4 regions of the Paenibacillus hexagrammi genome follow, and region 4 is predicted to be linked to each of the others. Evidence: riboswitches for the same ligand, from Rfam matches in the RefSeq annotation. Region 4 holds a riboswitch; each other region holds the start of a gene.

Region 1 (7,351 bases), 2.4 Mb from region 4:
GCATCCATGCCGGGGATGAAGGACCGTACGATTCTGGTCAGCGGCTTCTCCAAAGCATTCGCGATGACTGGATGGCGTATGGGGTATGCTTGCGGACATTCCGAGTTGATCTCGGCCATGCTCAAAATTCATCAATATACGGTGATGTGTGCGCCCGTTATGGGTCAAGTAGCTGCGCATGAGGCGCTCAAGCATGGTCTGGAAGAGAAGGACCGTATGATGGAATCGTACAATCAGCGCCGCCGCTTGGTTGTGAAAGGGTTCCGCGAGGTCGGTTTGGAATGCCATGAACCGCAGGGCGCGTTTTATGCTTTCCCGAGCATTGTTGCAACGGGCATGACCTCCGAACAATTCGCTGAGCGTTTGCTGTATGAGGCTAAGGTTGCGGCTGTTCCCGGGCATGTCTTTGGATTAGGTGGAGAAGGCTTCCTGCGCTGCTCTTATGCGTATAGTGTATCCCAGCTTAACGAAGCGCTTGAGAGAATTGGACAATTTCTCAAAAAATTGTAAAATATTTTAAAAAAATTATTTTCTTTGTGGACAAAAACTGGTATTCTGGAAGTAAGGAGGGATGAGCATGGCTTTTATGGAATATCAACTTACGTCGTATAAAAAACATTTTCAAATTCGCGAGAACGATTCGGGTCGCAGTTGGTTATTCAAGCATGCGAAGAAACCCGCCTCCCTTACTCCTCTCGAAGAAGAGATTCATACGCTTAGGCTTATGCTGGAGCAGCTAGTTATCGAAGGTAAAGAAATGACCTCGGATGTGGTGGTTGAGCTCAGTACCGTGCTCGATCATAAAATAAACGAATATATGAACAAAGGTCGTAAAAGTCGGTGATAAGCCGGCTTTTATTGCCGTATGAGGAAGCATCGTGCTTACACTTATGGAGGGTAGAGAAAAGGTATGAAAATCAAGTTGCTGCTGGTAAGCATTGTAATGATGATGGTTCTGTTAGCCGGATGCGGAGGGCCTAAACCAGATGTTCCGATTTTTGCAATGGGACCTAATGGATTCCCAAGTGATGTCGGCGAAAAGCTGCAGACTTCTCTAACGGCAAAAATCGGACAGGCACCCACCATTCAAGTCGTTGCGGTTCCGATCTTTTCTATGGAAAAAATGATTGTGGAGCTTGCAGCAGCAGGTAACGGAATCTTTATACTGGGCGATGAGCAGTTTCAGCTGCTGGCAAAGCAAGCCGGCTTTGTGCAGTTAGATGATATCGTGAGTCCCGAGGATTACCCGGGTGGAGTGTTGGGAATAGCCGAAGAAGAAGGAAAGCCTGCAGAGAAGCATCTGTACGGGATTCCGCTTGAAGGCAACAAATGGCTGAAAGAACAAGGCATGGATGGCAAAGGCCTGGTCGCATTCATTCCGCAGAATTTCAAAAAAGTGGATGAGGCCAAGCAGGTCATGAAGATTCTTGCCGAAAAATAGCAGAAGACCCGCTTGTACATTCGAAAGAACTCATCTATAATTTACAAGAGATTTTATGGTCATTCATAATATGCAGCTATAGGTGCGGGCAGTATTCTTCATGAAAGTACTGCCGCTTAATAGGGAAGCCGGTGTGAATCCGGCACGGTCCCGCCACTGTAAAATCGGGAAAGTTCCCCCTAATGCCACTGTTGTACAACGGGAAGGCGGGGAACCAGATGCCCGTAAGTCAGGAGACCTGCCTGTAGTGCCGTACACGACTTCCTTCGAGGAAAAGGTTGGCGTTAAATCTGGTAACAGTGGCAGCCTTATAGGCATCTGACTCGATTTATCGTCCCCTTCGTTCATAGGAACGGAGGGTTTTTTTGTGCGGTTTTGCGTGTGGAGAAGGAAGAAAAAGCAAAGTAAAGGGGGAAACAGAGAATGAAACAACCGTACCTTCAGAAATCGGCGCTCATAGGATTAGCCGCTGTGGCTGCAATTAGTTTGGCCGGCTGCGGTAATTCGAATGAGACGAAGAAGGAGCCGCTTGCACCATCAACGGAAACGGCTTCGGCCGCAAATGCGTCAGCGAGCCCAGCATCGTCCGCTCCGCCGGTAAACACGTCAGCGAGTGCTGCGCCGTCTGCAGCTAAGAAAACGCAGTATCCGCTCACGATTAAGGATGCTACAGGAAAAGAGTTTACCTTCGAAAAAGCGCCGCAGCGCATTGTGTCCGTGTCGCCTGCTGAAACCGAAGGGTTATTTGCAATTGGGCTAGGCGATCAGATTGCGGGCGTATCGGATTTTGATGACTATCCGGCTGAAGCGACAACCAAGCCCAAAATGGGAGGCATCACAAAACCGAACGAAGAAGCTTTGATTGCGGCCAATGCGGATATCATTTTTACTGGTGTATCCATGAAGACGGATGTGGTGGAGAAGCTGCGGGCTATGAATCTAAAAGTATTCAAGGTGGAGCCGAAAACGTTGGATGATGCAATCGCCGATGTGCTGACCTTCGGGAAGATTACCGACCATCAGGAGAAAGCGGAAGAGGTTGCGGCAAAAATGAATGCTGACCGTCAAAGGGTCGAGGATGCTGTGAAAGGTGTCAAGCCGGAATCGAAGAAGAAAGTATACATTGAATTCAGCGCAGGCTGGACGGTCGGCAGCGGCGAGTTTATGGACGAGCTGATTCAAATTGCCGGGGGCGTCAATACAGCTGGGGATGTCAAAGGCTGGCATCAGATCAGTGAGGAAAAGGTCATTCAGCAAAATCCCAATGTGATTCTATTCTCTAAAGGGGTTGTTGATGATAAAAGCGGAAAATCGCTCGATCAAATTATTCGCGGCCGCAGTGGATGGGACCAAATTGACGCTATCAAGAACAATCGCGTAGTCGGAATCGATCAAAATCTGCTCAGCCGCCCGGGGCCGAGAATGACGGATGGATTGGTTGCCATGGCGAAAGCGATTTATCCTGAATTGGTGAAATAAATGAAAAGAAAACTGGCGATTTGGGGAGGAGTAGGGAGTGTACTCCTTCTTCTTTCTATTCTAGTCAGTCTATCTATCGGAACAGCACAGCTGCCTTTGCTGCAGATAGCGGCAATTATAGGCAAGCACCTCCCGTGGTCCGGAGATTATATCCAGACCAACTGGCCGGCTTCCTCGGAGCAAATCATTTTGAAGGTAAGGCTGCCCAGGGTTATACTTGGCATTCTCGTCGGGGCTTCGCTGTCCATTGCTGGCGCTGCCTTCCAAGGTGTGCTGCGCAATCCGCTCGCAGATCCGTACACGCTGGGCGTTTCGTCAGGTGCTTCAGTCGGTGCGGCCTTCCTGATTTATTTCGGGCTACAATATGCTTGGTTCGGGCAGTGGTCGATTCCTATCGTCGCTTTTGCTACAGGGCTTGCTTCCCTACTTGTTGTATTGAAGCTGGCACAAACGGACGGAATGCTGAAGTTGGAGACGCTCATTTTGTCCGGTGTGATTATGCAGGCTTTCTTGGGAGCGATTGTTTCTTTCATGGTTTCGTTATCGAAGCAGGTCATTAATGAAATCGTGTTTTGGCTGATGGGAAGCTTAGCGATGCGGGGATGGTCCTATACGCTGACGATCACTCCCTATTTGATGATCGGTATTTGCATTCTAGCAGGGTACGCAAGGTCTTTGAATGTGCTGTCACTCGGAGAAAGGCAAGCGGCTCATGTAGGTGTTCACGTCGAGAGGACTAAGCTGATTGTGTTGATTGTCGCTACATTTGTTACGGCTGCTGCGGTATCGGTGGCTGGTGTAATCGGTTTTGTCGGACTGATTATTCCTCATTTGGTGAGACTCCTTGTAGGGCCGGATTACCGGTTGATTATACCGCTTTCCATGATCGGTGGAGGCATATATGTGCTTTGGGCCGATACGCTGGCACGGACGCTGCTAAGTCCCACAGAAATTCCTTTAGGTGTGATCACCGCGTGCTTAGGAGCCCCGTTTTTTGCCTATTTGCTCCACCGCGATAAAAAGAAGCAAAGAGGGTGAATCTCATGATACAGGTTGAAGGGTTGACGCAAAGCTTTCAGAAGCGGAATGTTCTGGAAGGAGTAAGCTTCTATATTCACCCAGGTGAGTTTTTTGGCGTTATCGGACCGAACGGAAGCGGCAAAACGACACTGCTCAGCACGCTATCGGGCGTTATTCCTGTCATGAAGGGCAGCGTTAGACTAGAGGGAAAGCCGATAGGAAACTACTCGCGCAAAGTGCTTGCCAGGTGTGTAGCGGTGCTGCAGCAAGATGCTCTGCCCCCTGTGGGATTTACTGTTAGAGAAATCGTCGAGATGGGCCGATACCCGTTTCAAAATTGGCTTGGAGATGATGTCCCTGAGGCCGGGCAGCTAGTAGACTCGATTTTGGAAAAGCTGGATCTAAAGCGGCTTCAAGGTCGCACCTTGGAACAGCTTAGCGGAGGAGAGAGGCAGCGTGTGGCGTTGGGAAAGGTTATGGCTCAGCAGCCGAGGCTGCTTTTGCTGGATGAGCCAACGACCTATTTGGATATCGGTTACCAGATCCAGATGATGGACTATATCCAAGAATGGCAGCGGGAAACGGAACTAACCGTGGTAGCGGTGCTGCATGACTTGAATCTTGCTGCTTTATATTGCGGTCGCCTCATGGCGCTGCATGATGGGAAAATCGCTGGAATTGGAACGTCCGAGGCGATGATTTCAGGTGAGATGATTAAAAGCATCTATGATACGGAGCCGGTGGTGCTGCGTCATCCGGTGGTGCAGGTTCCGCAAATTTTGCTTCAGCCTGGTAAGTGATGAACTTGAAAGGGAGAGAAATGCATGATGTCAAACATAGAACAAGTGATTCAAGGGATTGGGCCCCTTCAAGAGGAGGCCATCGCACGTGCAGAGGGACATCTGAATCAGCTGACCAAACCGCCAGGAAGCTTGGGTAAACTGGAGGAGATAGCCAGACAGGTGGCGGGTATAACTGGGGAGACGATGCCGGTTTTTGAGAAAAAGGCTGTCGTCGTCATGGCAGGAGATCACGGCGTATGCGAAGAGGGAGTTAGTGCGTTTCCCGCCGAGGTAACCCCCCAAATGGTTATGAACTTCCTGGCAGGAGGAGCAGCGGTCAATGTATTGGCGAGACAAGCTGGGGCAGACGTCGTCTGTGTCGATGTCGGTGTGAATGCCGATCTGGAGCATCCCCAGCTAGTTTCGAAAAAGGTGCGTAAAGGTACGCGCAATATGGTGCGCGAGGCTGCGATGACTCGCGAGGAAGCAGAGCGGGCTATTATGGCCGGAGTCGAGGTGGTGGAGGACCTCGTTCGTAAAGGCTACACCTTGTTTGCGACGGGAGACATGGGAATCGGGAATACGACGGCAAGCTCATCTTTGCTGTGCGCTTTAACCGGCCTTGAAGCCGGACTTGCTGTAGGCAGGGGGACTGGGATCAATGACGAGACATGGCTTCATAAGCAAGCTGTTGTCCAAAGAGCGTTGGAGGTCCATGACCCGCTTGGTGAGGATGTCCTGGATGTGCTCGCCAAGATTGGCGGTTTGGAGATCGCCGGACTGGTCGGCGTGATTCTAGGTGCGGCTAAGCATGGTTGTCCGGTCGTGATTGACGGATTTATATCATCCGCCGCAGCTCTTGTCGCGACTCGCTTGGCTCCGCTTAGCGCAGCATATCTGATTGCTTCGCACCTCTCACAGGAGCAAGGACATCGAAGGCTGCTGGAGGCGATCGGACTGGAAGCGATGCTGCACATGGATATGCGCCTTGGCGAAGGTACAGGCGCTGTGCTTTGCTTCAACCTGATTGACGCTGCAGGCAAAATTATGCGGGAAATGGCAACCTTCGAGAGCGCCGGTGTATCGCGCTCTTAAGCCCCCGGAGGCGGATGAAGGAAACGGAGGAACATATATGGCAGTGTTAGTGACTGGCGGCGCTCGCAGCGGTAAGAGTGCCTTTGCTGAGAGGCTAGCGATGCATCGCTGCCAGAGCGGCATTTATATCGCGACCTCGCACATCTACGATGAAGAGATGAGGGAGCGGGTCGATTTGCACCGCCGGCAGCGGCTGGAATCCGGGTTTCCTTGGGAAACCCGGGAAGAGCCGTATGAGCTGGCGCAGCTTTTGCGCGAGCTGCAGGCGGCGAGCGGTTGGGGTCAAGCGATGCAAGGCGCATGTAGCGTGCCGGACGCGGGGGCAGTGTCTAGTTGGCATACAGCCGGAAGAGTGGGTGAAGGCGAATCGATGCAAGGCGCATGTAGTGTGCCTGACGCGGAGAAGTCGTCTTGTAAGCATGAACCTGGACGTATTGATGAAGGTGCATCAATGCAAGTGCCATTTAGCGTGCCTGAAGCGGGGGCGGAGTCCTGTCGGCAGGTTGACGGAGGCGTGAGCGAAGGCGAAGCGGTCAAGGGCGGGATTGGCGTGCCGTATGGAGGCGTACAGGACCAACAGCCGGTGGCGGTGCTGGTCGATTGCTTGACCTTGTGGCTCTCGAACTGGATGCTGCGCTGCGAGAGCCGTGAGGACGGGCTGCGCGAGGTGGATGAGCGCATCGAGGAGCTTGTTCAGGCGGTGTCCTCCTACAGAGAACACCTGGTGCTCGTCACCAACGAGGTGGGTGACGGCATTGTGCCGGAGTACCCGCTGGGACGACGCTTTCGTGATTGCGCCGGACGCATGAATCAGCGTCTGGCTGCGGTCTGTGACGAGGTGTTCCTCGTCACAGCGGGCATTCCAGTCGAGCTGAAGCGGCTGGCGTACAGCTTTGACGCTACTGCGAATTCGGGTGATTGCTGATGTGGCTGTACTCGTGGCAGGAGCTCGTGTTGATGTCAGCTGCCGCAATCGTCGTCGATTGGATGATCGGCGATCCCAAATGGCTGGCGCATCCGGTCATCTATATCGGCAGATGGATCAGCTTTATGGAGCGCAGGCTGCTGCAAGGGGGCGCGCTAAAGGCCAAAGGTGTACTGCTAACGCTATCAACGGTGCTTCTTAGCTTCACGGTTACGCTGGCTTTTGTAATCGCAGCCAAATCTGTTCATGAATGGCTGGGCTATCTGGTTTCGACCTGGCTGATCTCCACGACCATGGCAGTGAAGGGTCTAAAAGATGCGGCTTATTTAGTTGCTACACCCTTGCAAAGCGGTAATTTGGAGGACGCACGCACTTATACAGGCTACATTGTAGGGCGGGATACGACACGGCTTGGCGAGGAAGAGCTGACCCGGGCCGTCGTAGAGACGGTGGCGGAGAATATCGTGGACGCATTCGTATCTCCTCTGATCTACGCGCTTATCGGCGGGGCGCCGCTTGCGATGCTGTACCGGGCATCGAATACGATGGATTCGATGGTCGGCTACAAGAGCGAGAAGTACCGCCGGTTCGGCTGGGCGTCGGCTAGAT
Region 2 (7,351 bases), 1.8 Mb from region 4:
GGAATTTGCTTCATATCAATGAGGCTGCTGACGGAATTCAGATCCAGCATGAAGTCGCTCATATCCACGGACCATTCATACGTGAACTGAAATAAGTCGGGAGCGGTTTTGCCGGCGAATTGCGTAGCGAGCTTTTTGTTAAAACCATCAAAGCCCATATATTCCGCTTCGATTTTTACATTCGGATGCTGCTTTGTATAAGCGTCGATGGCAGCTAGCGTTGCCTTATGTCTGGAGTCGTTGCCCCACCAAGCAAAGCGCAGTGATACGGGCTTACCGTCGGTAGAAGCACCGCCTGAACCGGTATCGGCAGAAGCGCTGGGAGCAGTGGAGGCTTGACCGGAGCCTGCGCCTGAGCCGGAGCTGCAAGCGGATAATATAGTTAATGAGCTAAGCAATACGACACACATTTTGGATAGACTAGTTAGGTTTCGGTTAAACAAAGTTACGTCCCCCTGTCTTGTAGTGAATTTCGGGCCCAAACTCAAGGTAACATGAATCCGTTTTCATAAAAAGGGCTTTCATTTTGGAACATGGCGGTTTCATTGCTCGATTTCTTTGGAAAAGGTATCATATCTTTAGATTATTCGCTTCCATTGAGCCAATTTATACCGTCATTCCTTTTTATATGTACGAGGGGCTATAATGAAGAGAGGAGGCTTGAATCATGTACAAATTAGCGTTTGTTGATGATGAGACGACGACTCGAGACACGCTTTGCAGCTGTTTTCCATGGGAGCAGGCCGGATTCGAAATTGTGGCTCAGCTTGGAAATGGAATGGAAGCGCTTAAATATTTGCTCCAGCATGAGCTGGATGCGATCCTTTGCGATATCAAAATGCCCGTCATGAGCGGGATTGAGCTGGCAAGGGAAATCCATGAACGTAAACTGCCGGTGGAGGTAATTCTGCTCAGCGGGCTGCGGGATTTTGAGCTGGCACGCCAGGCGATCAGCTACGGCGTTCGGCATTACATGGTGAAGCCGGCTAAATTCAAAGATTTGCACGATGTTCTCATGCAGCTCAAGCGGGAATTGGATGAACAAAAGGGAGGGGCAGCTGAGCCTGACTCCGACATCCCCACGCAGGTGGAAGTGAACGAACAATCCCTCGATCCTGTCATACAGCGCATGCTTCACTTTATTGAAGTCGAATACCGAACCGTAACCCTGGAGGATGTGGCGCAGTTTGTACACATGAATCCCAGCTATGTGAGCTCCTATTTTCGCAAGCTTACGGGTCAAAAGTTCTCCGATTATGTGCTTGGGATTCGGATGAAAAAAGCGGCTGAGCTTTTGCGGGAGCATCGCTGGAAGGCGCTTGAGGTCAGCGAAATGGTGGGATATGCGAATGCGAAAAATTTTATACGCGCTTTTAAGCAGTATTACGGGAAAACGCCAGGGCAGTTCAAGCACGAGCATTAAATATGTCAAGCAGAGTGATGCAGCTTTAGCGCGAAAATTTTTCGCAGACAACCTGAGACGAGTGATCGTGCTGTCGCTCATTCCTCTGACCATACTAGGCTCCTTGTCCATCTTTATTACAGTTTGGTACATCCGCGGCTCTGTGGAACAGAACAGTGAAAACCGGCTGAATCAAATTAATCAGCTTACGGAGGTCATTCCTGCAGAGCTTGATTCTTTAAGTCTTTCCTTTGACAAGGATCCAAAGATCAAACTTCGGTTGAAAAATATACTCAATACGACTTCGTTTTCCTTTGAAGAGGTAGAGGCACTGTTTTATTTGCGCAACGTCATTGATGTTCCGGCTAATTCCAAATCTTACATCCATTCCATTTATATTTATTATGAGAATTCGCAAGGGCGGTTTTTAAGTTCGCGTGACGGCATTGCCCAGATGGATTCGGTGCTGGATACGAGCTGGTACACCTTTTACCAGTCCAAGGTATTCAGTGGAGAAGAAGAACTGGTTACACAGCCTCGCGAGCTAGTGGCCAGCTCTGACCCTAATGGCACCACGCAGGTGCTAACCGTGTATCAGCCGTTCGGGGGACTTAATGAGGACGGGCATCCCCGCGGCGTGATTGTGATGAATGTCCTGCCTTCCTATTTCGCCAAATCATTGAATTTGTTTAACGACTGGCAGGGCAGCTATTCGTATATCGCAGACCCAAGCGGCGATCCGCTGATTACCTCTGACAGCTTCGGAGGCAGCATCCCGCTGCCAGAGTCTGAGCAGCTAGCAGAAGGGCATTTGATCCGCTCTTCCTTAGGCGGCGCTTTAGTTACAATGAAGCAATCCCCGCGCCTGGCTTGGATAGCCGTATCCGTCATCCCGACCAAAGCGTTGTACAGCCTTCCGAGGATGATCGTGTACATTACCTTGGCGCTATCCGTGTTCTCCTTGCTGCTGAGTATCATCTACGCTCTCTGGATCACTAGGAAAAATTACCGACAAGTTACGCAAATCGTCCATGTGCTGGAGCATGCCGATCGCCATGATGACACCGTCCCTGCCATGCCGGACAAGATTCAAGACGTGTACGAGCTAATCGTCAAAAATATTCTTGATACGTTCCTGGAGCAAAAATATTTGCGCATCCAGCTCTCCGAGCGGCAGGCAAAGATGGAACTTTTGGAGCTTAAAGCGCTTCAGTCGCAGATGAACCCTCATTTTATGTCCAACACTTTGCACTCGATTTACTGGAAAGCCTTCCAACTGACGCGTTCACCGAATGATGCGTGCGTCATGATCGAACAGCTCAGCGACCTGCTGGAATATGCGCTGCGGGGAACGGATGATGCGGTAACGCTGCACGATGAGCTTGCCAATGTGAGAGGCTATATCGAGCTGCAGAAGACCCGATTCTCGGATCGCTTGCAGGTGATCTGGGACACGAGGGCGGAGATGAAGGACTGCCGTGTCGTGAAAATCAGCATGCAGCCGCTAGTCGAGAACAGCATTCATATCGGTCTTGCTGCACAAGACCAACTGGCTGTTAAGGTCAAGTGCCGCATGAATGGTGCAAATTTGCATGTTACCATCATCGACAATGGACCGGGAATACCGCTTGAACGGCTGAAGCGCATTCGCGCGTCGTTTGAGTCAGACTCTATGCAAGGCAAGCATGTAGGACTCTTTAATACAAGCAAAAGGCTAACGCTGCATTACGGCGCAGGCAAGTGGATGCGCGTTCTTAGCAAGGAAGGGAAGGGTACGGCCATTACGCTGATTTTTCCGCAGTAACTACTAGAGGCGAGATCAAAGTGCTAGTTCTGCAACTCTGTGTAAAATCAGCGAAGTAACGCAGGATAACAAAACCAAAGAGCTGCCCACCTAAACCAGGGCTAGCTCCTTTTTGCATGTGCATCAATTTCATTGAAAGTGTCCTGTTGAATCTTCTGAGTGCTCGGTCATTTGAAAATCCTCTCGATTTTTGTCAAAAATTCACGAAAAAACCTTGGACGCCAATCCAAGCGCATGGTATTCTTTTTAGTGATTAAAAGTGAACCGTATGCTAAGGCCTTTCAGTCCGCATTCGGTAACCAAACAGGGAAGTCCGGTGAGAATCCGGCACGGTCGCGCCACTGTAAGCGGGGAGCTGCTTTCAAGATGTCACTATCCTTTTTAAGAAGGATGGGAAGACGGGAGATTAGCTACGATCCGCAAGTCAGGATATCTGTTGAATGTCAGTACCATCGCCTACGCGGGAATAGGAGAGGGGGAAACGGCTGCATGAGTGTACTTCCTTTTGTACATCTATCTGGCCAGCTAATCTATGCGTAAAGCGTAATCAGCAGCCCTTCTTCATGTTGGGGTGCTTTTTTATTTCACGGAGAGAGGACGAAACAACGGATGGAAAGAAAGCAAGTCGTACAAAAAGTAAGCATGATCCTGCTGATCTGGTGTTTGCTCATTTCCGCTTTTAGCGGAGCTGTGCCGGTGTATGCGGATCAAGGAGATCAAGGGACTGTAACCGTCCCGCAAGCGATAGAGGATGCAGCTGGCTATCTATTAGCAGCGAACGGAGACAACATTACCGATTGGGATGCCTATGCGCTAGCGAAAGCAGGTAAGTCGGTACCGGCATCGTATTTATCCTCGGTCAGCAGTCAGGTCGGACTAAAAAACGGCCAATACAACAACGTCACCGATTACGCAAGGATAGCACTGGCCGTGAAGGCTGCAGGCGGTAATCCCGAGCAGGTTGTAACGGGAACCGGGACGTACAATCTGATTCAGAGCATCTATAACAGCGATGTACTGACGGCGCAAGGCAGCAACGGTGCGATTTATGCCCTGCAAGCCTTAAGCAGCGGAGCGTACAATATTCCGTTAACAGCGAAGTGGAAACCGGATAAAATCGCAGCGTGGCTGCTCACGCAAAAGAACGCCGACGGCGGCTTCCCGCTCTCGTCAGGTGGCGATAGCAGCATCGATATCACGGCTTCGGCAATTAAAGCCCTTTCCGTGTATAAAGACTTGCCAGTTGTCCAGCAAGCGATTGAAGGCGGCGTTCAATGGCTCTCTTCGAAGCAATTAGACAACGGAGGATTTACCGAGTACGGGGAAAATTCCGAGAGTACCGCACAGGTGATTATTGGACTTTCCGCAGCAGGTGTAGACGCGCGCAGCGCCAGCTTTACCAAAGCTAACGGAAATCCGCTCAGCTATCTGTTTACCTACCGCAGAAGTGACGGCGGCTTCGTCCATCTTACAAGTAGCAGTGCTTCGGATACAGGTGCAACTGGTCAGGCTTTAATGGCATTAGTGGATTATGATGCGTTTACCGGGGGCAACAGCGGGTCGTATGTATCTGTACCCGTCATCGGCGGTGGGTCATCTTCGGATGCGAGTGTGACGGTTCACGTCGCAGGTCCGGCAGGTATTTTGGCCGAAGGAGCGGTGACGGCGAGTAATGCGTTTGATGCGGCTGTGCAGGTTTTGCAGGCTTCGGGCGTATCATTTGATGCAGATGGAAGTCATTATTTCCATGCCGTTAACGGCATAAGTGGAACCGGTAACACATGGTGGTATTACAACGTTAAGCGTCAAGGATCATGGGATTACGCAACCGTTGGTGCCACCAACATGCACGATTACCAACTGCGTGCTGGCGATGACGTGTATTTGTACTACACAGGGTATAGTACAGCACTCGTTCAGTCGATCACGATAGACCCTGCCTTGCCCGTTGCAGGTGAGGCGGTTACAGTAACGGTTTATCAATCCGTGTATGATTATCAAAACCATCAAGAAAATATCAAAGAGGCTGAGAACGTCTCTGTGGAGATAAACGGGCAAACCGTGCAGACAGACACCTACGGTGTCGCTCAATTCCCCGCCGGTTTTTCCGGTGGAACCTATCAAGCAGTAGTGTCAGGTTATCAGACAGGGACTGCACCTAAGATCGCTGCTGCTTCCAAGTCTTTTGAAGTGGGCACAGCTATGATTCAAATTGAGGGTTCATCCCAAACTTTTGCTGTGGATGCGGCGAACTCGCCTAATTTGTTGGATAGTATCGAAAACATCCTGGTAGAGCATCAGATTCATAAGCACATAGATAACGGGTATCTGCAATCCATCGAATCCGATGCCGATGCATGGAGCTACGCGATCTACAGCCAAGGCAAATGGACCATTCCTATGGTAGGGATGGCAGACTATACGCTTCACCCAGGTGAACGAGCGGTCGTTTACTTCAGCGGATTTGATACTGACTGGAACTCGACCACTTTCCTGGTCAATTCCATAACACTAAACCCTTCGCAGCCGAAAGCGAACGAATCTTTCACCGTAAATATTCTAAAAACATCCGGCTTCGACACGCCTTCACCAGCGGAAGGCGTCCAAGTAAAAGTCGGCGGACTAACAGCGGTAACGGACAGCCAGGGCACAGTTACATTCGCGGGTCTGCCTGCTGGATCGTATGATATGGACATCTCAGGGTACAAGGCGAACAGCACTCCGATCATTGTCCATATGTCGCAGCCGATTACCATTCAGCCCCGAGTAGACGGAGGCACGAATACGGGAGGAAGCCCAATCGTCTACCTCTCCGTGACAGGTGATAGTAATAAGGGAACCATCCTTTCCACAAGGTCGGTTGCCTTACAGAGCGGCGACACACCATACTCTTTGTTGATTCGCACGTTGGGAGCAAACCGTGTTCAATCATCGGGCTCGGGCTCAACCGCATATGTGCAGGGCATAGACGGTTTAAGAGAATTCGACGAGGGGCCGCTAAGCGGATGGATGTACGCAGTTAACGGCAGCTACTTGAGTACAGGCGCAGACTCGGTACTACTGAAGTCCGGCGACTCCGTATCTTGGCGTTATACGAAAGACGGTGGCAATGATTTGAACGCACCTTCCCCAGTAGGCGGTGGAGCGACTACAGCAACAGGAACATCTACCTCTGAAGTCGCAGATAAAGTGAAAAATCTGGAGCTGGCTTACGACAACAAGAAACCAATTCAACAAATTTCCAAGCCTGCAGTGATTGTCAATGCGGATAAGAAAATGTCCGCTTCCGCTGCGGAAGCGCTCAAGAAAGAATTGGCAGGCAATGCGGTTGCATTGGAAAAGACAGCACAAGCGAAGACGGCAACTGAAATTACTGACGCCAAATCAGAAGTGAAGCTGCAAATCCCAGAGAATGCGCTAGCTGAAAGCAAAATCATTACCGTCAACAAGCTTTCATCACAAGAACGCGAAGAGCTCGTTTCACCCATTTTTGAATTCGGCCCCAAAGGTCTGACCTACGCCAAGCCCGTTCAAATCTCGATCAAAACACCACTCGCAGCCGAGGACTTAAGTCAATTGGCGCTAGTCTGGCTAAACGAGGAGACCGGTGAATGGATTCCAATCCCGGCTGTCATTGATGCGGAGACTGGAACAGTCACAGGGTTAGTCAACCATTTTACGAAATTTGCTGTTATTAATAGATCCAAACTGGAGCAAAAGCCAACAACTGGCACCTCTGTAGATGTTGGACCTGCCATCGATCGTGCTTCCAAGTGGCTGAAGAACGGAGTCGAGCTCAGTGACTGGTCGGCGTATGCCCTCCATACAGCAGGTGTGCCGGTAAGCGCGAACTATCTAGATAGTGTGATAGCCATGCTGAAGGAAAAGAACGGTACATTCCGCAAAGTGACGGATTATGAACGGTTAGCTTTAAGCGTTCAGGCTGCCGGAGGCAATCCTCAGTCGATAGGCGGCTTTAACCTGATCGAACGCATCTACAATAACGAACAAATGGAAATTCAGGGCACCAATGGCCCGATCTATGGGCTGCTTGCATTACACGGAGGTTCCTATGACCTCCCGGCAGAAGCGAAATGGACACCAGAAAAGCTGCTGCAATGGATCCTTGATGCGCAAAACCAAGA
Region 3 (7,351 bases), 2.2 Mb from region 4:
CCGCATAGTCGATGTACACATCTCACATCTCCGTGACAAAATCGAGGGCAATGCCCGCAGTCCGCAATATATCGTGACCATCCGAAATGTCGGATACAAGCTGACAGAACCCGCGGTCAAGGAATCTCTGGCCTAAATGAAAATAAAGCTTATTCAAAATCAGCTGTACTGCTGACCTGAATAAGCTTATTTATTTGCGGTCTACATATCATCAAAAGAAAAATCATCATCGCTAAGTGGCTCCACATGAATCGTTCGTACATAGCCATTGCCTTTTTTTGAGAAAAAGTCATGCTGCTTCGTCTTCGTACTCAGCCCGTTAAGAACAATCGGATTAATGTCCTCATCCGGGAATTCAGGATCCAGACCTAGATTCATAAAGGCTTTATTCGCGTTATACCGCAAGAACGCCTTCACATCCTGAGCTAGACCAATGGAGGCATACAACTCTTCCGTGTAACGCTCCTCGTTAGCGTGAAGCTCTGCCAGAAGCCCTTTCAGCTCCTCATAGGCTTCGTCCTGCTCCCCGGGACTGAGCTCGTCGTACACTTCCTGTGCAAGAACGCCTACATAGAGACCATGAATACTCTCATCACGTAAAATCAAATCAATAATCTCACCGCTGCTGGTCATCTTGCCTTGTCCGGCCAAATATAACGGGTAAAAGAATCCGCTGTAGAACAGGTAGCTTTCCAAGAGAACCGATGCCGCCATCGCCATATACAACTGCTTACGCGTCTCAATCGTGTCGTAATAGCGGGAGATGGTATTGGCTTTAAACTGAAGATAAGGATTTTCCTCCACCCATTGGAAGATATCATTGATCTCCTCTGTGGAAGAAAGTGTTGTGAAAATGCTGCTGTACGACTTGGCGTGAATTTGCTCCATCATCCCCATAAAGCTGAGCACAGCCTTACGCTGCAGGCCTTCCACATGCTCCAGAATCTTCGGCATACCAACGCCGCCCTGCATCGTGTCGAGCAGCGTAAGCCCTCCCAGAACCTTCATATACAGCGCTTGTTCGGCCGGGCTGAGCGTCATCCAGGACATCTTGTCGTCGGATAGCGGGATCTCTTCGTCCGTCCAGAATTGCATAATATTTTGATTCCAGAATGTGATGGTGAAATCATCGTCAGGTCTGTTCCAGTTGACGGCTCTCTTGATGCTGCTCATGTTCGATTTGTTCCCCTTCCCGTTATACCGAACAGCTAATACATTCTTCAACGGATAGCTGATTGGTTCGTGTATAATAGAGCGATTTTAGTCCTTTGCGTGCAGCGTAAACATAGTAACGAGCAAGCTCTCTTGTCGTAACGTCGCTGTTTACATGCAGAACCGTCGAGATTCCTTGATCCACATGCGTTTGAATCTCTGCAATCAAATCTAGTATCTTGAATTGATTCATTTGATAGGCGGATTTGTAAAAGAAGAAATTGTCCCGTGCCAGGAACGGCATCGGATAATACGTCGTCGAATTCGCATACGTGCGCGTTTCAATCGGCTCTACGATCGGCATTACACTCGACGTGGCATTTTGAATATATGAAATGCTCTGCGTAGGCGCAATAGCCATTCTGTAGGCATGGTACAACCCGTGAACGCGCACCTCATCCTTCAGCCTGCTCCAGTCGTCAGGAGTTGGGATCTGCATGCCTTCAAACAAGGATTTCGCTTTATCAGTAACAGGCCGGTAATCGGTCTGGATATATCGTTCAAAATAATTTCCGTTCGCGTACTCCGAAAGCTCGAAGCCGTCGAAGGTTTTGCCCTTTTCCTTGGCGATTTCCATACTTCTCTCAATGGAGTAGTAGTTCATAGCCATAAAAAAGGTGCGCACGAAGTCTTTGGCTTCGTCACTTTCATAGCTGATTCGATTCTTGGACAAGTAACCGTGCAGATTCATCGCACCTAGTCCAACAGAATGCAGCTCCCGGTTCGCCTTGGCAACACCAGGGGCGTTAGCAACTGTCGTCATGTCACTCACAGCCGTTAGTGCTGTCATGCCCTCGTGCACCGATTCGCGTAGCTTTTTCAAGTCCATCACATTCGCAATGTTAAGAGATGCCAGATTGCAGCTGATATCACGACGAATGATATTGTCAGCGCCGTAGTCACCGATCTCCAGAAGTCTCTTGAAGCTGAAAAATCTCCGTGCACAGATTGGACATCTTGATGGCGCCGATCTGTTTCAGCGGATGAGCCAAGTTCGCATTCGTTCGGTTCATAATATATGGATAGCCGGATTCCAGCTGTGTTGTCGCAATTTTTACCAGCATCTCACGAGCGCTCATTACGACTTTCTTCTTCACTCGAGAATCTGCGAGTAGTACGTCATACATCTCATCGAGATCCATGTCGTCCAGATGCTGACCGTATGCTTTATAAACGGTATAAGGAGCAAACACGTGAAGAGGTTGGTTCTCTTCAGCAAGCTTGTAGAATTGATTAGGAACAATTAATCCGATTGACAATGTCTTCAAACGCGTCTTCTCGTCAGCGTTAATCTTTTTGCTGTCCAGGAATTCCATGACGTCCCAGCCGAAGATATTGTAATAGGCAGCTCCTGAGCCTTTACGTTGACCCATTTGGTCCGCATAGGAGAATGCATCCTCCATCAGCTTCATGACAGGCATAATGCCTTTAGCCGCACGCTCAACGCCTTTAATCGACTCTCCGCGACCGCGCAGCTTGGATAAGTTAACGGCAACTCCGCCGCCAATTTTGGAAAGCTGCATACAGGTTCCGAGCACATAATTAATCGAGTTAAGGGAGTCATCCATCTCCAGCAGGAAGCAGGATACCATTTCGCCTCTGCGGCTCTTGCCGGCATTGAGGAAGGTAGGCGTTGCAGGCTGCAGCCTCTGCTCCATCATGGATTTGGCCAGATCTTTGGCTGTATGTACATCACCCCGCCCCAAATGAAGCGCTACAATCGCCACACGGTCCGCATAGTGCTCCAGATATTGCGTCTTGTCATCGCTTCGTAATGCATAATCCGTATAGAATTTGGAAGCCGCCATATAAGAAGAGAATTCAAACTGATAGTCGTGCGTGATCTTGTATATATCTTCAACCTCGGATGCCGAATATTTCTCGTACACATCCTCGTAATAGTTTTGTTCGATCATGTAACGAACCTTGCTTGCCGTGTCGGGAAAGCTCATGCTGTTGTGATTTACTTCTTCCATAAATACGCGAACTGCTTCTTTATCCTTCTCCAATTGAAAGAAGCCATCGGCACCACGCTGCAACAGCTCGTTGTTTAACTCAATATGCCGCAATTGCTTGCACCCCCTGAACAAATCGCTGTACATCTTGACGTGTTCCGGACAATTCGAATTTACTCAGCACCGGAACTCCGTATTTCTCTGCAATACGGTCGGCGCTCTTGGCGAAACCGTCTCCCCAATTCTTATTGCCGCTTGCTGCTACGCCTTGAAGTCTGGCATGATTCCGTTCCAAGAAGCCAGAGACCTTCTCCGGGATTTGACCAAAGCCCGTTGTGTAGGTTACAAGCACAAACGGCTCGTCCATCCTCAACGCTTCATCTATCTGAACGGCCGGCAAATTTACTTTTTTGATAAACCTGCGAACATTACCTGTCTTCGAATCGTAAGCAATCAGCATCGAAACTTGTCTCCTTTTGGCACATGAAAATGGCGCATTCGGCATGCTTGAAGGACCGAATACGCCACTATATGGACGAGTACATACTACTACATCTAGTGGGAGTCAGGACACCTTCCTATCAACCGTAGGGGTGTGTCAACGAACAGGCAGGTCTCCTGACTTGGCGTCATGGCTAGCGTCCGCCTTCCCGATTTGCAGTCCAAGAAACCTAAGCAAACCAGTGGCTTGTGAGACGTAAGCTCTGCCTAACAGTGGCGGGACCGCGCCGGATTTGCACCGGACTTCCCTATTAAGCTGCTGCGTTTCTATGAAACTAGAAGCACCTGTTCATTACGATATATAGTTGATAGATTCAAATTTATATCAATATATTGTGCTTGTCAATGAGAAAATCGACTTAGATTTCCTATAAAATAGTGTCATGTTGGGTATAACCCACCTACTATTCAGTACATAATATGTGGATAATGCCTTCCATATTTAGGGATTGACAAATGAATATTTCAAGCGAATCCTTGCTGTATCTGGCTTCATCCGGTTTGAAGGACAGTAAATTCTCACCCCATATATGGGGATATTCCCTGGAGGAATTGGGGATAAAGTGGGGATAAGGAGTGTCACAAATCTTTTGGAAATCTACGGATTGACATACTAGATATAGAGAAAAGACTACCCTCGTTCGATCGTACGAACGAGGGTAGTCTTTTAAGTGCCGTTTACAAGCTACGACAAAATTAGCTATTACGCTTTTGGAAGTCTACCATGAAATCAGCCAGTGCTTTGCAGGATTCGTATGGCACGGCATTATACGTAGAAGCTCTCAGACCGCCAACGCTGCGGTGACCTTTCAGTCCGACAAAGCCTTCTTGCTGCGTCTCCTTGATGAACTTCTTCTCAAGCTCTTCATCCTGCAGGCGGAACGTCACATTCATCATGGAACGGCTTCCTGCATCGACTGGACCGCGGTAGAAGCCGCCGCTTTGATCGATTGCGCTGTAAATCAAGCCTGTTTTCTCACGGTTCTTTGCTTCAACTGCAGTTAGACCGCCTTGCTCCTTGATCCACTTCAGAACAAGGTTGACCATGTAGATCGAATAAACCGGAGGTGTATTGTACAAGGAATTGTTCTTACCATGAATTTCGTAACGCAGCATCGTCGGAATCGTCTTCGGCAGATCTTGAAGCATGTCCTCTTTGATGATGACAACTGTCACCCCGGATGGACCCAGGTTCTTCTGCGCACCGGCATAGATCATGCCGAACTTGGATACATCTACCGGACGGCTAAGGATATCACTGGACATATCAGCAATCAGCGGCACATTTCCTGTCTCCGGATAGCTTTGGAATTGCGCGCCTTCAATGGTCTCATTGGATGTTACATGAAGATAGGCCGAATCTGGGTGAATCTGGATTTCGCTCAAATCAGGAATTTTCATGAACTTCTGTTCTTTGGAGCTGGCCGCGATCGCAACCTCTCCAAACAAGCCTGCTTCTTGAATCGCCTTCTCCGCCCATGCTCCTGTCAGAACATAGCTGCCCACCTTACCGGACTTTAAGAAATTCATCGGGATCATCGCGAATTGCGTGCTTGCGCCGCCTTGCAGGAATTGAACTTGATACCCGTCCGGGATGCCGAACAGCTCCTTCAACAGCTGCTGTGTTTCATTATGTACTTGCTCGTATTCGGCGCTGCGATGCGAAATTTCCATAATCGACATGCCAATTCCCTTGAATTCGACAAGCTCTTCCTGTGCTTTCTGCAGCACTTCGAGTGGAAGAGCCGCCGGCCCCGCATTAAAATTGTAGGCCCGATTTCCCATGAATAACCACACCTTTGCTTTTGTATTATGGCTATGATAGCAAGATTCGCTTCACGCATCAAGTAAAACCTTAGATGGAAATGCTAAGCTGAAGAGCATCCGCTGTGTTCGCAAATTCCATTTCATCAGGAGGATATCAATGCAAAATACGACAGCACAATCAGCCGACTTCCGACTATTCGTCGGCATTCGCCCTCCAGAGCCCGTCAAGGCAGCTCTGGAGGCATGGCGAAGCAGCGCCCATACAGCGCTGCCCTTCCAGAAGTGGACGCACCCTGAGGACGTCCACGTTACGCTCTTCTTCCTCGGCGACACCTCCGCCGAGGCTACTGATGCGCTGGCGCAGGACCTGCGCCAGCTGGCCGCGGCGCAGCCGCCGCTCACACTGCACGCCGAGGGTCTCGGCGTGTTCGGCCCTCCGGCGGCGCCGTCGGTGCTGTGGGCGGGCGTCGCCGGCGACCTCGATGCGCTGCACAGGCTGCAGCGCGAGGTGACGGGCGCCTGCGCCCGCCACGGCTTCGCGGCCGAAGCCCGGGGCTACCGGCCGCACATCACGCTGGCCCGCCGCTACCGCACAGCGGCGGGGGCATTTCGCCGCGCCGCGCTTGCGCAGGCGGCGCCTGCGGCGGTCTGGCCCGCGTGGCGGGTAGAGGACATCGTCCTCTACCGCAGCCACTTGGGCCGGCAGCCGTCGTACGAGCCGATCGGCGAATTCCCGCTCGGCGGATAAATAATTGCTGCTTGCTGCACAGCGGCAAGCAGCACGCTCACTCAGGATCTTATTGTAGTCTCTGGGTATGTAGATTCCCATATGTAGATTCCATACATAGAGACTGATATCTAGTCCTTGGCAACCAGATTCCCGTGTATAGATTTTGTGAAAATGTGCCAATCATTCGGAGTACGCCACTGCAATACTTTCATGGCAAATCTGCTCGAATAAGCAGTGAATTTTTCTTTCTCTGATCTTCCTAATTAAATTAAAATACAACCTTCAACCTGCCACTAAGTCCTGACCGCTCGTCGGTGCATTCAAATTCCTTAATCCAGCAGCACCTGCTGTGCCGGTCCGCGTCCTAGCTGAAACATCGTCTGCAATTGGCTGACGGTGTTTCGCTCGGTCGAGAGCGGCGGCAGCTCGTTCTCGGCAAAAAAACCGACGCCCGTCGTCTCTAGGGCATCCGTTAAAGCTTCCCCGCCTTCCAGCTCGCACAAGATAAATATCTTGTAGACGTGGTTCGGCGAGGGCGGATGCGGATGGCACTTCTTATCCAGAAGCGCCAGCAGCCTAACCGGCTTGACGTCGTAGCCGGCTTCCTCCTTCGTCTCCTTCACGGCGACCTCGGAGGGTGTGTAGCCGATATCCGCCCAGCCCCCGGCAACGACCATGCGCCGTCGGCTTTCTCCCGGACAAGAAGAATCTTGTCCTCCTGAAATACGACCGCTCTCACATCAACCTTCGGCGTCGCATAACCGCTGTCACTTGCAAAGAGCTCCTTTACCTTATCCACCGGTGTGTCCGTGAAATAGCTCATCATCTCCACACTGATGCTGCGAAGCATCTCATAACGCTCCAAATCGTACCCGTTCTCACCGTATTCCAGACCAGCTTGGGATATCGCTTGAATTTGTTTGGCCCATTCCAGCCAAGGAATGTTCATGTGCATTCCTCCTCTTTCTCCATGAATGCCCGCATACCGCTAAAAATCGACACCATCTCATCCAACTTCATTCGAACGAGTCCGCTGGAGGACGGACATACATATTCAATGCTAGACCGAACGACGGGGTTCGATTGAGCGCCCCAGACGATTCCTTTTCGACCGCTATATTGTTCATAGACTCCCTTACCGACAAAACAAACAATTCGAGGCTGGAACGTTTTTATTTTTTCACGA
Region 4 (7,351 bases):
TCAGGACAGGAAGTCCTTCCATCTCCATGCTTTTAGCTGCACTGTCAGTAACCACCGTCGTCAGAATTGCATGGCCTTCAGCTCGAATTTGGAGTGCGAGCTCTCTCGCATCGCTTGTTCCGGCTAGGACAAGAATCATATCTTTGTACCCCCAATTTGAACGGGGATGCTGTCTTGCAGCTGTGTATGGTCGTGTTCGTGTTGTTCGCTGTGTTCCTCATGGTGATGATCTTGGACGTGATCACGCTCGTGCACATCCGCATGACGGTGATGATGATTATGTTCAAGGCCAAGATTCTCCTCTTGGTGTTGATGGTGGTGTTCATCGTGCTCTTGGTGATGCTCTTGGTGGTGTTCATGGTTGTGCTCACGATGATGATGATGGTGAACATGTCCATGGTCATGATGGTGCTCATCATGAAGCCCATGGTGATCATGATGATGATCATGGTCGATATGCTTCATCGCTTCCAAACGGTACTGACACATATCGCAGTTCATTTTCACCTCATCCTGGACGGCCTCTAGCGCCCGGCTTATGAGAATTTCCTTCAGAATCGGATGGAAGCCGAAATAGGGAGCAAGCACAAACTCATGGTTTACATACTTCTCGCCGTACCCCTCAACCAAACTTTCCATCCTTTGAATCAACACACCCGTGAACAAGAAGTACGGGAGAATCACAACCTTCTTTGCTCCAAGTCGGATACATCGTTCAACACCTTCATCAATCAGCGGAGCCGTTACCCCGATAAAGGCGGTCTCCACCCATTTGACCTTAAGGCGTTCCCACAAAAGCCGAGAAATTTTGAACAAATCACTGTTTGCGTCTGGATCGCTGCTTCCGCGTCCTACGACGAGGAGAGCCGTGTCCTCTTGCTCCTGCTCCACTTGGATCCCAGAGTCAAGAATCCGTGAGGTTAAGATGTCAAGAATTTGATCGTGAACACCGATTGGTCTCCCGTAGGTGAACTGAACTTGCGGATATTTCAGCTTCGCTTCGTCGATCGCTGCAGGAATATGGATTTTGGCGTGTCCGGCAGCAAATAATATAATCGGTATCACGATCACACGTGATGCTCCTTGCGATATACATCGTTCAATTCCTTGTGAAATCGTAGGCAGAACGAACTCCAAGAAACACGTTTCCACTAAAAAACCATTCATTCTTGCAGAAATATCAGCTACAAATTGCCTGACCTCTTCATTACCTTCTTCATCCCTGCTGCCATGACCAACAAATAAAACTGCATTCATATCTCGTTCTCCTCCTGAACTTCTATTGCAAATGATCCAAGCATTAATCCCCGCAGGCCGCATTTTCGATGACAAAGCCTTGCGCTTCCTGATGTCGGTACCCTTCGATCTCCTTCACCCTCTTATAAAATTTATGGAATCTTTCATTCGGATGTCCTTCTGTCTTGTATCGTTCAACGATTCGCGCTACAAGCTCGACAATCTCTCCTGGCTCGATTCCTTCAGCTACAGGCTGGGCAGGATGCGCGTTTCGTCCCACCGTTTTGCCCCCAAGAAACAAATCAAACTTTTCTTTCCTGTACACGATACCGATATCCTGTTGTACAGCACCGTAGCATGCCATCCCGCATCCGTTAAAACCTATCTTTAATTCTTTGGGAACCTCGAGATTGCCGACTCGCTTATGAATGGCCTCTGCATAAGGAATGGATTCACTTTTTTCCAGATTACAAAAATCACAAGCTTTGATTTGCGCTAGGTCTCCAATAGGAGAGAGCAGAAGTCCCAGCGCTTCAAGCTCCTCTGTTATTTCTACCGGATTCTCCGTTTGAATTCTTACGATCAACTGATGATGCGGCGTGTATTCCATATCTCCGCGATCCCCAAGGATTTGTCCCAAAGCTACTAACTGTGTACTGCTTAGCTTTTTATTGGCAATTCCAGGGCTAACCGCGAATTCAAAGATTGATTTCGTCGCTGTCACCGCCGATTGTACTTGCGTTTGTGCTCGTAGTTCAGCTGATATTAGTGTTTGTGCCTGTAGTTGTGCTGGTAGCTGCACTGGTGCAGCACACGATTCTTCTCCTTTTCCTCGGGAAACGAGTTGGAGCGCCTCCACAGCCAGTTCATGTAGATTTGGCCTTACCTGCAAAGTTTCATCGAACCCCAGCGCCGGAACTAACGGCTTTGTATTCCTTGATTCTCCGATTACCTGTGACGCCTCTTCTTGTGCAAGCGCCCAAGGCTCTGCCTCCGCTTGAAGTCTTTGATGAGGCTTCAGAGGCTGAATCTCTGCTCCAAGCGTATATTTGCGCTGATAGCCTCTTGGCGTAATCATGAGCCCGTCGTAATTTTTAGTGCTTGAATTGCCGATGATGATGGTGGTCAACATGCCAATTTCGTAGTTCAACATTTCAGATAGCGTCGTGACGATGACATGCTCCCGATCCCGATACGCACTCTTGACAATACCTACGGGCGTATCCGGTGAACGATATTGAAGGAGGATTCTCTGAGTCTCCACGATCTGCCTCGTCCTTCTTCCGCTGCGCGGATTGTACAAAGCGATAACAAAATCGGCCTGCCCCGCCGCCTCAACTCTTTTGGCAATGAATTCCCAAGGTGTAAGGTGATCACTGAGGCTAATTGTGCAAGCATCATGCATGATTGGCGCCCCAAGCAGCGAGCCTGCAGAATGTAGAGCGGAAATACCCGGGATGACCTCCACTTCAACCCCTGCAGACCGTGTCCAGCCCTGCTCCATCAGCACCTCATAGACGAGTCCAGCCATTCCATATACACCTGCGTCACCGCTTGATATGACTGCTACCTTCTTGCCTGAATTAGCCTGCCGGACTGCCTCTTGCGCTCTGCTGACCTCCTCCGTCATGCCTGTTCGAACGATTTGTTGTTCTGTGAGCAGGCCTGAGATCAAGTCCACATATGTGTTGTAGCCAATAACGACCTCACTCTCTTGAATCGCTTCGCGTGCCCGCCTGGTCATATGTTCAAAGCTTCCCGGACCGAAGCCGATAATCAGCAACTTCCCTTTCATATCTTCATCCCCTCTCACAAAATTGCCCGTCTAAAACCCAGTTTCACGATATGTAAGCATGAAAAAAAGCACTTCCAACACAGAATCATGTTAGAAGTGCTTGGTTAGCGCGCCAAAAAAGAAGAAAAAAGGAGCAACCGCTCTCTAACACTCCCTAATTCCTCGTAGGGTTTGCAGTGTTGATAAACCAGGCAGGTCTCCTGACTTCGATTACCGTCTCTTCGCGTCTTCCCGGAGCAAACGCTCCAGTGACTTTCGTGCGAAAAGATGCCGAAATAATTCGGCCATCGTTACAGTGGCGGGTCCGTGCCGGATTTTCACCGGACTTCCCTTTTAACCAAATGAAAGGTTCATTTGGCACCTGATTCCAAATATGCAATTAGAAATATCCTATCATCAATACTATCGCTTGTCTACGCATTATTCATAGATTACTTGGTATAAGCCCTCTAGCAAGCTCCTATAATCTAATGGATTATATTCAATTTCGGAGAAAGAAACATGAATCACCTTATTCGACGTTTTTACGACGAAAAAGCTTTTTTCGGTGTTTTCAGGATCTATGTACGTATAGCAATCCAACTGCGTGCTTCCTGTCTTTTGCTGAAGGAATTGCGTAGCTTCCAAACTGTGATTTGCATAGCTAGGCATATTCTGCCCTCCTTCCCAGAAAAGTCGCTATCTTCTATATCGCAGCATGGTATATACCATCAGATAGGAACAGCACATGACGAGCATCATGGCACAGATAAAAATAAGCGAACTGCTTGACTCTATCGTATCCAATGAGTCTTGTACAATCTCTACAGGATCGCTCACAATATCCCAACTATTCCAACGCAAAAAACGTCCCAGAAAAACCCCTATACTGCACAAAAACTGCAAAACGCCGACAAACAGCCACGCGGTACGTGAGCGAAATTTCTCCATGAACATCTCGTGAACAATGTACAATGATAATAATCCTGTTAACAGAGCGGTAAATGCCGTCAGCGCGTTAAGCAATATATCATATTGGATCGGAATTGAGGTTTTTAAGTACGTCAAGTGAACGATGTCAGTAATGATATAAGGGGAGTTGGGATAAAATAGCAGCCAGAATGCCAGTCCAAATAAAATGCCGAAGCGGAAGTCCGCTTTTTTTGCCATGCATATCGTACGACTAAAGCTGCCACAAGCGGGATCCAAGCCAAAATGAGATTAGGCAGAATCAGCCAATGGTAGAGCGTGCTGTGCGACCATATGATCCTTAATAGCAAGAGTAGGACACTGCCGGAAGACGCAATGAACAACGCAAGCACAATTCGCAGTAGCGATTGATTCAATTGTATGAATGATCTTAAATTCAGGGGAAGCCTCTCCTTTCAACATTTTATTATACATGAGAAGCATAGAAAGACGTATTCCTTCTTTAATTTTCGGAATTTTCATACTATAATAAAAGTGTAAGGATGACGCTTTCAACTTTCGATTGGAGGGGGAATCATGATGAGCGAACAACGTGCGCAAGGACTGATCTTTGTGATTACCGGCACCAGCGGTTCAGGACGCAAAACTATTGCCCGCCGCATTGCCGAGGAGCTCGGATTTTCATCGGTTGTCTCTTACACAACTCGAACACCAAGACCTAAAGAAATCGAGGGAACGGATTACAAATTTATATCGAGGAAAGCGTTTATCGATGCGGATATTGCGGGCGAATTCTTTCAAACAGTTGAAATTGACGGCAATTTCTATGGCATCAAACGAGCAGATCTGGAGCAAGCTCTTAGAGAGCATGAGTCCATCTACGTCATTGTCAATCGCTACGCAGCCAACCGGTTTAAGTACGAATTTGGAGACCGGGCTATTCGTATTTTCATCTATGTAAACAAACAAACGATTATGGAACGCCTACTCGCACGCCAAACACCTGCAGACGTAGTCGACAACTATTTGAAACATTATATTGAAGAAGTGTCCTACCGAAAGCAATGCGAGCATGTCTTTGAAAACATAGACCTCCAGCAAACCTCCGAATCCGTACGGACAACCATGCTCAGCTATATGCCAACACCGGCCAATTAGTTATCCCGTTACATAGGAAGAGACTCACCTATTCGATGTAGGTCGAGTCTCTTTTTACGTTTTCATGTTGTAGAACGCTGTTTTTTTCGTAGAGCCATCTTTCCGCCAAGCAAGGACACAGGAATAACGATCAAAAGCCCAATTACCTGATACCAGGTAGCTATGCCAGGGTTTGAAATAAAAGAATCAAATTCAATTCCAGCCCCAATTACACCAATACAAGCTGCATTGATAAGCTCTGCCCGCCTGGCTACCCTTGCTGCCACATAGCCACCGAAGAATGACCACAGCATGCCAACAACCATAAACAAGATCAGCCAGCCGATGTGATTATACACTTGTATTAACTCTTCTTTATCCCCTTCATGAAGAGACAAATATATGCTGCCCATTAACCCCGAAGACATAAATGTCCCCAAATTATCAACGATCACACCTGCAATAATACCTAACAGATGAAACGTTTTCTCCGTTTTCTCTTCCATGTCTTGCTCATACCTCTCCTTGAGACTTGCCGCTGCTTCCCCATCATAACATGGGATACCAGTACATTCCAGTTTTGCCGTCACCCGTGCCTTTGTTCAATCGGTACATTCACAGGCACATCAAACATCCATATCCAGAACACGCATAATACAACGGATATTCCATATGTCAATATCGGGCGCTTGTGGTGCAGCCGCAAGATCGGAAACATCGTCACATCGAAGGCAGCCGACCACCACAAGTTCCAGCCATGCTGATAGATCATCCGGTCATTCGTTGTAAAAAACCACTCAATGAGCACATAAATAAGGATCCATTTTACATGATGAATAACGGCTTTGAATGTATCGGACTCTGGATAAGCACTTAGGAAAAGCAGTGCAGTACTAGGAAACGTAATGAACGAATAGATCATCTCCGTAATGCTATGATTGGGAAAAAAGTCCGGCTTCATCTTCCAAAGAAAATAATTAGCCGTAAGGAAATTATATGTCACATTACCCACTGCAAAAAACATCATGGTCGTGTGATATTTACTCCATTCTCTCCAAACACCTTTCCGCCAAACAATAATAGCTACTAGAAGTGCTAATGCAAAGTGCAATTCGATCCCACCCAAAACGTTGTATTCCTATAATCTCCATTCGTTCAAAGTTTCATGTGTATATGCTGGAACCTTCTGTATGTATGAGCTCCTAGGGCTATTCGCCTATTTTGTATCCATAAGGGCATTCGCACAATCCCTCAATTCGCCCATACACTCAGGCTATCTTCCCATATACTAACCATGTAACAACAACCCATCAACGAAAGGATGATTTGAATGTCTAACGTAACTGGTGCAGGTGTAGGGTATACTTCTTCCGCGGCGATTCTCGTGCTCTTCATTCTATTGGTCATTATCACAAGCGCTTTTGCTTGGTAAGCAATTCCTTCCCTTAACCATATAACCTATTCACGAAAGGATGATTCGAATGTCTAACTTAGCAGGTGCAGGTGTTGGCTACACGTCTTCCGCAGCGATTCTCGTGCTGTTCATTCTCCTGGTCATTATCACTAGTGCTTTCGCTTGGTAAGCATTGACTTCCCTTGACTATATAATTCATAAAACGAAAGGATGATTTGAATGTCTAACTTAGCAGGTGCAGGTGTTGGTTACACGTCTTCCGCAGCAATTCTCGTTCTGTTTATTCTCCTGGTCATTATTACTAGTGCTTTCGCTTGGTAAGCATTGACTTTCCTTGGCAATAGACAAAAAGAAATGAAATAAGGTTACAAATTCAAGGGCTGCTTTGCATAATTGCAAGCGGCCCTTTGTCTATAATTTGGATATGAACCAGTAGACCGTTCAAGAGAACCGTAGAAAGGAAATACTCTGCCTTGAGCCGACCTAGCAGTAGCTTTCGCTCTTGTATGAACCTGAGCAGCAGCTTTCATTTTACATATAACCCCAATTCGAGAAACTTTTACACCATAAACTCAGTCTATATTAGTAAGTAATTCATAGCAAAGGAGCTGTTACTTTGAAAAAAATCGTTCTCATTCTTCAGTTAATCCTGGTTATCCTAACTCTCGAAGAGAATTTCGGCGTTAATGCAGATTGGCAGCAATGGTGCGAGTCCCAGTGGTAACATCTTCTTCATTGAATCCTTTCATTGTGAATTTCGTATGTTATACATAGTTATACTTGAGAAACTGGAGGTATTTCAAAATGCGAATTGAAGATGCGATAAAAGAAAAATTCAGATGTACAAAATGCAGCGGCAC

The links. Region 4 has a riboswitch for cobalamin ahead of cobJ (precorrin-3B C(17)-methyltransferase). Riboswitches for the same ligand answer to the same signal wherever they lie in the genome.
Region 1: linked by a shared signal. The riboswitch ahead of L0M14_RS04580 (ABC transporter substrate-binding protein) and the one ahead of cobJ (precorrin-3B C(17)-methyltransferase) in region 4 are both predicted to bind cobalamin.
Region 2: linked by a shared signal. The riboswitch ahead of L0M14_RS23750 (S-layer homology domain-containing protein) and the one ahead of cobJ (precorrin-3B C(17)-methyltransferase) in region 4 are both predicted to bind cobalamin.
Region 3: linked by a shared signal. The riboswitch ahead of nrdI (class Ib ribonucleoside-diphosphate reductase assembly flavoprotein NrdI) and the one ahead of cobJ (precorrin-3B C(17)-methyltransferase) in region 4 are both predicted to bind cobalamin.

What each region holds. Positions count from the first base shown of each region.
Region 1 covers NZ_CP090978.1:1,001,459-1,008,809, forward strand. The annotation lists gene L0M14_RS04565 (aminotransferase class I/II-fold pyridoxal phosphate-dependent enzyme) at 1-510, shown strand, start outside; gene L0M14_RS04570 (aspartyl-phosphate phosphatase Spo0E family protein) at 578-844, shown strand; gene L0M14_RS04575 (hypothetical protein) at 911-1,441, shown strand; cobalamin riboswitch at 1,505-1,701, shown strand; gene L0M14_RS04580 (ABC transporter substrate-binding protein) at 1,865-2,920, shown strand; gene L0M14_RS04585 (FecCD family ABC transporter permease) at 2,921-3,958, shown strand; gene L0M14_RS04590 (ABC transporter ATP-binding protein) at 3,964-4,740, shown strand; gene cobT (nicotinate-nucleotide--dimethylbenzimidazole phosphoribosyltransferase) at 4,765-5,817, shown strand; partial or broken gene L0M14_RS32195 (bifunctional adenosylcobinamide kinase/adenosylcobinamide-phosphate guanylyltransferase) at 5,918-6,025, shown strand; partial or broken gene L0M14_RS04605 (bifunctional adenosylcobinamide kinase/adenosylcobinamide-phosphate guanylyltransferase) at 6,383-6,742, shown strand; gene cbiB (adenosylcobinamide-phosphate synthase CbiB) at 6,742-7,351, shown strand, end outside.
Region 2 covers NZ_CP090978.1:5,198,732-5,206,082, reverse strand. The annotation lists gene L0M14_RS23765 (ABC transporter substrate-binding protein) at 1-443, opposite strand, end outside; gene L0M14_RS23760 (response regulator transcription factor) at 668-1,423, shown strand; gene L0M14_RS23755 (cache domain-containing sensor histidine kinase) at 1,350-3,206, shown strand; cobalamin riboswitch at 3,472-3,661, shown strand; gene L0M14_RS23750 (S-layer homology domain-containing protein) at 3,816-7,351, shown strand, end outside.
Region 3 covers NZ_CP090978.1:1,119,610-1,126,960, reverse strand. The annotation lists gene L0M14_RS05100 (response regulator transcription factor) at 1-136, shown strand, start outside; gene nrdF (class 1b ribonucleoside-diphosphate reductase subunit beta) at 202-1,173, opposite strand; partial or broken gene nrdE (class 1b ribonucleoside-diphosphate reductase subunit alpha) at 1,196-3,281, opposite strand; gene nrdI (class Ib ribonucleoside-diphosphate reductase assembly flavoprotein NrdI) at 3,268-3,627, opposite strand; cobalamin riboswitch at 3,759-3,972, opposite strand; gene serC (3-phosphoserine/phosphohydroxythreonine transaminase) at 4,365-5,453, opposite strand; gene thpR (RNA 2',3'-cyclic phosphodiesterase) at 5,593-6,183, shown strand; partial or broken gene L0M14_RS05070 (NUDIX hydrolase) at 6,495-7,114, opposite strand; gene L0M14_RS05065 (mismatch-specific DNA-glycosylase) at 7,111-7,351, opposite strand, start outside.
Region 4 covers NZ_CP090978.1:3,357,481-3,364,831, forward strand. The annotation lists gene cobK (precorrin-6A reductase) at 1-139, opposite strand, end outside; gene L0M14_RS15210 (sirohydrochlorin chelatase) at 136-1,257, opposite strand; gene cobJ (precorrin-3B C(17)-methyltransferase) at 1,301-3,031, opposite strand; cobalamin riboswitch at 3,205-3,411, opposite strand; gene L0M14_RS15220 (hypothetical protein) at 3,452-3,682, opposite strand; gene L0M14_RS15225 (DUF1361 domain-containing protein) at 3,710-4,180, opposite strand; gene L0M14_RS15230 (guanylate kinase) at 4,517-5,098, shown strand; gene L0M14_RS15235 (hypothetical protein) at 5,161-5,583, opposite strand; gene L0M14_RS15240 (CBO0543 family protein) at 5,664-6,188, opposite strand; gene L0M14_RS15245 (YjcZ family sporulation protein) at 6,408-6,509, shown strand; gene L0M14_RS15250 (YjcZ family sporulation protein) at 6,559-6,660, shown strand; gene L0M14_RS15255 (YjcZ family sporulation protein) at 6,711-6,812, shown strand; gene L0M14_RS15260 (zinc ribbon domain-containing protein) at 7,296-7,351, shown strand, end outside.